2 regions of the Muriventricola aceti genome follow, and region 2 is predicted to be linked to the other one. Evidence: riboswitches for the same ligand, from Rfam matches in the RefSeq annotation. Region 2 holds a riboswitch; the other holds the start of a gene.
What was found. Region 2 has a riboswitch for ZMP and ZTP ahead of OCV64_RS14125 (formate--tetrahydrofolate ligase). Riboswitches for the same ligand answer to the same signal wherever they lie in the genome.
Positions count from the first base shown of each region.

Region 1 (3,401 bases), on a different contig from region 2:
CACCAGATATCCGCCTTGTTGCCCGCCAGACGGGTGCAGTGGATGCGGCTCTGCTGGCCGGCACCTACACCGATGGTCATGCCATCCTTGACATAGCACACGGAGTTGGACTGGGTGTACTTCAAAGTGATGAGGGACAGGAGCATATCGTTTTTGGCCTGCTGGGACAGCTCCTTGTTTGCGGTGACCAGGTTAGAGAGCATCTCCTCGCTGATATCCAGGTCGTTATAGCCCTGCTCAAAGGTGATACCGAAAATGTTGCGGCGCTCAATAGGGGCGGGCTGGTACTCCGGGTCGATCTGAACCACATTATAGCTGCCCTTGCGTTTCATTTTCAGGATCTCCAGGGCTTCATCAGTATAGCCGGGGGCGATGACGCCGTCGGACACCTCGGCGGCCAGGAAGCGGGCGGTGTCTCCGTCACACACATCAGACAGGGCGGCCCAGTCCCCGAAGGAGCACAGCCGGTCGGCACCTCGGGCCCGGATATAGGCGCAGGCGATAGGGGACAGGTCTCCTTCTGGAGCGAAATAGATGTGCCGCTCGGTATCGGACAGGGGCAGGCCCAGGGCGGCTCCGGCGGGAGAGACGTGCTTGAAGGAGGCGGCGGCGGGCAGGCCGGTGGCCTTCTTCAGAGCCTTCACCAACTGCCAGGAGTTGAGAGCATCCATAAAGTTGATATAGCCCGGCTTGCCATTGAGCACCTTGAGGGGCAGATCGCCCTGCTCCATAAAGATGCGGGCGGGCTTCTGGTTGGGGTTGCAGCCGTATTTCAGTTCCAGTTCATTCATGTGAGCGTACTTCCTTTCTGGCGGTGTTCAGCCATGCTTGTTGATGATGACGGTCTCCCTGGCGCCGCTGGCCAGGTCGATGTACTGGACGAACAGGGATACTTTATTGTCGTGGTTCAGGTTGGCCCAGAGCTCTTCCGCCCAGGTCTGAGCGTCCGGGGCCTCGATGGCCACCTTCCGGGGCTCGCCCTCGAAGGAGGGCAGAGGGTCCAGGTTCTCCTGATAGGTGTGGATGAAGTGGCCGGTGCCGGCCACAGGGGCGTCGTACTCATAGAAGTAGCGGTGGTTGCAGCTGGGATCACCGTCAGCCGACTTCAGGATGGATAGCTGATAACTGCCGTCGGCCTCCACCACACCAGAGATGCGGGGGGTGTAGTTGGGGGGATCGGGCTCAAAGCAGCGGGTGCGAAGGGCCTCGATATAGCTCTTGCCATCCAGAAGGAACCGCTGGATGGTGTCGGTCTGGTCCCCGTTAGTGACTACGGTGGCCCCGTTTACCACCCTCACAGGATGGTAGATAATGAGAGAGGGGTCCACCATCTTGCTCTCGTCAAATGCCTTGGTGCGGATGCCGTCCTCGGTTTCCTCAAAAACCCGGTTGCGGCTGTTCTCACTGCGGCCCATAATGAAATAGGCGATGGCGGCCTTGCTGTTGTCGGCGGTGCGGCCCAGGACGATGCCGCGGCCAGGATAGGGATGGTTGGAAAGGATCTCCTTCAGATCATGTGTCTTCACAGTATTCCTCCTTTGTTGTAAAAAAAGGGCGCACCAGTTCTGTGAATTGGTGCGCCCAGACGGTCGGCCTTGTATTACGCGATACTCCCCGTGGTCATTTCCACTTACCGTCAGTCATATCGCACAGTTACATTGTAGCAAAAAAGGGTAAGAAAAGCAAATTCATTCTGCGTTCCGCGTTCCGTGTTCTGGATGCTCCAAAACACGGACGGTCCGCCCCTCCACCTTTAGCCGGTCCTGACAGAACAGGGACACGGCTTGGGGGAGCAGCTGCCACTCGCACTGCTCCATGATGCGCCGCTGGAGTACCTCCGGCGTGTCGTCGGGGAGGACCTCCACCGCCTTTTGAGAGACGATGGGGCCGCCATCGCACTCCTCACTGACAAAGTGGACAGTGGCGCCGGACAGCTTGACCCCATACTCCAGGGCCTTCTCATGGACATGGAGGCCGTAGCACCCTGGGCCGGCGAAGGAAGGGATGAGGGCGGGATGGACATTGAGGATGGCGTTGGGGAAGGCGCGGACCATCTCGCCAGTCAGAATGACCATAAAGCCGGCCAATACCACCAGGTCGATATCCAATCCCTTCAGCTTGTCTACCAGGGCCGCAGTCATGGCCTGGCTGGAGGGGTAGTCCTTTCGGGCCGCCACATAGCCGGGGATGCCGGCGGCCTTGGCCCGCTCCAGGGCATAGGCGCTGGGGGTGGAGGAAATGACAGCGGTGATTCGACCGTTGATCAGCTCACCCCGCCCCTGGGCGTCGATGAGGGCCTGGAGATTGGTGCCGCCCCCGGATACCAAAACCGCGATATTTTTCATTTGACTAACTCCACACCGTCGCTGCCAGAAACCACAGAGCCGACCTGATAGGCATTCTCGCCCGCATCCGTCAGAGTGGAGAGAGCCCGCTCCGCCTGAACAGCGGGGATGGCCAGGATCATGCCCAGGCCCATGTTGAAGGTGTTGTACATATCCCGCTCCGGGATGTTTCCCTTCCGCTGGATCAGATCAAAGATGGGCAGCTTGGGGAAGGTCTTGAGATCAATGCGGGCGGTGAGGCCGTCCGTCATCATTCGGGGCACGTTCTCGTAGAACCCGCCGCCGGTAATATGACTGATGGCGTGAATATCTACTCCGGCCTTCAGCAGAGCCTTGACCGCCTTGACATAGATGCGGGTGGGGGCCAACAAAGTCTCGCCCAGGCTCCGGCCGCCCAGCTCCTCCATGGGGGAGGTCAGGTCAGTGTGCTCCACATCCAGCACCTTGCGGACCAGAGAGAACCCGTTGGAGTGGACGCCGGTGGAGCCAAGTCCGATGAGCACGTCGCCGGTGGACAGGCGCTTGCCGTCAATGATATTTTCCTCGTCCACGATGCCCACAGAGAAGCCGGCCAGGTCATAGTCCTCGTCGGGCATGACGCCGGGGTGTTCAGCGGTCTCGCCGCCCACCAGGGCGCACTCAGACTGGCGGCAGCCCTCGGCGATGCCGGCGACGATCTCGGCAATACGGGCGGGGTCATTCCGGCCACAGGCGATGTAGTCCAGGAAAAACAGGGGAGAGGCGCCGCCGCAGATGATGTCGTTGACGCACATAGCCACGCAGTCGATGCCGATGGTGTCATGCTTGTTCAGCAGCATGGCCAGCCGCAGTTTGGTGCCCACGCCGTCGGTGCCAGACACCAGCACTGGTTTTTTCATGCCGGCCATGTCGGGGGCAAACATACCGCCGAAGCCGCCCAGAGTACCCATGACACCGGGAATATAAGTGGATTCCACCATAGGCTTGATGCGCTGAACAGCCTCATAGCCAGCGGTGACGTCTACGCCGGCGGCGGCATAGGAAGCGGAGTGGGAGTTTTTCATCTTCAGACCTCCA
Region 1 is NZ_JAOQKF010000005.1:115,823-119,223, reverse strand. Features, by position in the region: gene OCV64_RS07265 (phosphoribosylaminoimidazolecarboxamide formyltransferase) at 1-791, opposite strand, end outside; gene OCV64_RS07260 (IMP cyclohydrolase) at 819-1,526, opposite strand; ZMP/ZTP riboswitch at 1,573-1,654, opposite strand; gene purN (phosphoribosylglycinamide formyltransferase) at 1,689-2,345, opposite strand; gene purM (phosphoribosylformylglycinamidine cyclo-ligase) at 2,342-3,388, opposite strand.
Region 1: it holds a riboswitch for ZMP and ZTP, as region 2 does, so the genes downstream of both, OCV64_RS07260 (IMP cyclohydrolase) here and OCV64_RS14125 (formate--tetrahydrofolate ligase) in region 2, are expected to answer to the same signal.

Region 2 (3,401 bases):
TCTTGGCCATGCACACGGGCAGGCCGCCCATGCCCATCCTCTCCAGCCGCTCCAGCTCCTTGGATGCGGCAGCGGAATAGCTCACGCCCACGCCCCCATATATCTTTTTCACCACAGCCTCGATCTTGCTCTTTAAAGGCTGATCTAACTCATAGGCGTAGGTAAACTTCTTGGGCTGCTCACACAGGCGGAGCACCTCCTGGGCCAGTTGGATACCGCCCTCGCCCCCTCTGCCCCACACTTCGGACAAGGCCACGTTGACCCCCAGTTCTTTACACTTGGAGCGGATCAGGTCCAGTTCTCTGTCGGTGTCGTTGACAAAGCGGTTGATGGCCACCACACAGGGCAAACCGAAGACCTGGGTGATATTCTCCACATGCTTGAGCAGGTTGGGCAGGCCCCGCTCCAACGCCTCCAGGTTTTCCTCTCCCAACTGGGCCTTGGGCACACCGCCGTTGTACTTCAGCGCCTTAACCGTGGCCACGATGACCACCGCGTCCGGGGTCAGTCCGGCGGCCCGACATTTGATGTCCAGAAACTTCTCCGCGCCCAGGTCAGCTCCGAAGCCCGCCTCGGTGACCACATAGTCGGCCAGCTTCAGGGCGGTGTCAGTGGCGGAGACGGAGTTGCAGCCGTGGGCGATGTTGGCAAAGGGGCCGCCGTGGACAAAGGCGGGAGTGTTCTCCAGCGTCTGGACCAGATTGGGCTTGATGGCGTCCTTCAGCAGGGCGGCCATGGCTCCCTGGGCCTTCAGGTCGGCGGCGGTCACTGGCCGGTCGTCATAGGTGTAGCCCACGATGATACGAGCCAGCCGCTCCTTCAAATCCTTCAGGCCGGTGGCCAGACACAGGACCGCCATGATCTCGCTGGCCACCGTGATATCAAAGCCGTCCTCTCGCGGGACACCCTGCATCCGGCCGCCCAGACCGTCCACGATATTTCGCAACTGCCGGTCGTTCATATCCACACAGCGGCGCCAGGTGATCTTCTTCACGTCGACACCCAGCTCGTTACCCTGCTGGATATGGTTGTCCAACATGGCGGCCAGAAGGTTATTGGCCGCTCCGATGGCGTGGAAGTCGCCGGTGAAGTGGAGGTTGATATCCTCCATAGGCACCACCTGGGCGTAACCACCACCGGCGGCGCCGCCCTTGACGCCGAACACAGGGCCAAGGGAGGGCTCCCGCAGGGCCAGGATTACGTTCTTGTCCAGCTTTTTCAGCGCGTCAGCCAGCCCAACGGAGGTGGTGGTCTTGCCCTCTCCGGCGGGGGTCGGATTGATAGCGGTGACCAGGATCAGCTTGCCCTTCCGGGCCTTGTCCCGCAGGGGGGTGATGTCGATTTTAGCCTTATAGCGCCCATAGTATTCCAGCAGTTCCTCGCTGACCCCCGCCTTGTGGGCCACCTGGCCAATTGGAAGCATCTCCGCGGCCTGGGCGATTTCGATGTCAGTCTTCATCTTCCATAACTCCTTCCTGTTGCGCCCGCAAAAATAAAAGGGCGCACTAAGCAATAGTGCGCCCAGACGGTCGGCAATATGGCGTTTCACACGCCGGGCCCTGTTCCACGTGGTCACTCCACTTCCGTCAGTCGCAGGGCTTGGATTCAGTTTAGCATAGGCCTCCTCCCTCGTCAAGGGGGGCGGTGTGGTTTCTCTCCGTCCCTTTTGCTGAAAATCAGGCCCGATATTTGTTCAAAGGTTGGCGGGACGGTCAAAGCGGCTGTAATACTCTTTGATCAGGTCGATAAACGTTCTGGCCGCCGGTGACAGGAATCCATTTTTCTTGTAGACCACCGCCATGGGGCAGGTCAGTGGCGGCTCTCCGATGGTAAAGCAGGCCAGCCGATCCAGATATGGGGTGCGAGAGATGCCACTCTCCTGTAAAAAGGCGAAGCCCATGTTTTCCGCCACCAGATTGATGGCTGTGGTGTTGTTGGTGGTCACCAGAATATTCTGGGGCTCCACGTTATGGACGGAGAAAGTATTGTGGAGCAGCTTGGACAGCCGCCAGTCCGGAGGCAGCATCACGATACGCTCCCGCTCCAGCTGCCGCAGGTCGGGGAAGGGTATGGGGTCGTCGTAGGTACTGGTGAGCCCTCGGACCAGGGGGTGGTCCCGGTGGGCCAAAAGGAAGATATGCTCCCGCATGACCAGTTCATAGGTCAGTTCCGTCAGATCCCCAGGGATGTGCATGATGCAGAAGTCCGTGACACTGCCCGCCGCCAAATCCCCCAGTTCGGGCACCGGCGCCTCATGGAGGACCACCTGGACGTCGGAATATTGCTTTGTGAACAGGGGCAGCACATCGGGCAGAAGGGTGGAACCGCGCCAAGGGGATACGCCGATGTGGAGGACAGGCCGCTTCTCGTTCTGCAGATCCCGCAGGTCGCTGACCAGCTGCCGGTCCAAATAACTCTGGCGCTCCAGATAGGCATGGAACACCTCCCCTGCCGGCGTCAGCTTCAGGGGCGAGTGGGAACGGTCCAGCAACACGGCCCCCAGATTGGACTCCAGCTTGGCCAGATACTGGCTGAGATAGGGTTGGGAGAGATAGAGCCGCTCCGCCGCTTTGGAGATGCTCCGCTCCTTGACGATGGCCATAAAATATTCCGGATTCTTGACGAACATAAACAGCACACCCCATAACTAAAAAGCTATGAGGATTATATCACAGTTCACCCAGTATGGAAAGGGGTATCTTCCTTTTTCTGATACAGAAAGAAAAACCGGAGCCGTGGAATGATCCACGGCCCCGGTCTGCCCGGCGGTATTGCCTGCCCCGCCCAAGCGTCTGGTGGTCAGAGCGCGCCCTCAGTCAGGAAAAGTGAAAGTAGGGAGGTGTAAGGAGGATGAGAGTTAGCTCTCTCTAACCACGTATAGGTTAGCACATTCTAACTCTCTTGTCAACCCTTTTTTCCGACTTCCTCTATCAAAGGAATTGGTTGCGCTCTCTATGGTAGGTGTAGCCTATGGCAGCCAGCTTATCCTCCACCCCGCTCTGCTCTACATCCAGCTGCGCGCACAGCTCCTCCAGGGTGCAGCCGTCATCCCTAAGCCGGGTATTCAAGAAGCTGAGGAGGATGGCGGGATCATTCGGTACCATCCCCTTCTCCCTCAGCCTGGAGGCCAGGTCATATCCCGGCCAGACAGAACATGGAAATGGAGATGGGGGACAGACTGGCCCGCCTGCTCCCCAATATTGGACACCACACGGTAGCTGTCCAGGCCCAGCTCCTTGGTCACTTTGGAGATGACTGCGAAAATATGGGCCACTACGGCGGCGTTTTCCTCTGTCACCTCGGCCACAGATCCGATATGGGCCTTGGGGATAACCAAAAAGTGGGTGGGCGCCTGGGGATCGATGTCATGGAAGGCAAAGCATACCTCGTCCTCGTAGACT
Region 2 is NZ_JAOQKF010000014.1:82,537-85,937, forward strand. Features, by position in the region: gene OCV64_RS14125 (formate--tetrahydrofolate ligase) at 1-1,459, opposite strand, end outside; ZMP/ZTP riboswitch at 1,513-1,604, opposite strand; gene OCV64_RS14130 (LysR family transcriptional regulator) at 1,694-2,629, opposite strand; gene OCV64_RS14135 (DUF4250 domain-containing protein) at 2,931-3,104, opposite strand; gene OCV64_RS14140 (histidine triad nucleotide-binding protein) at 3,116-3,401, opposite strand, start outside.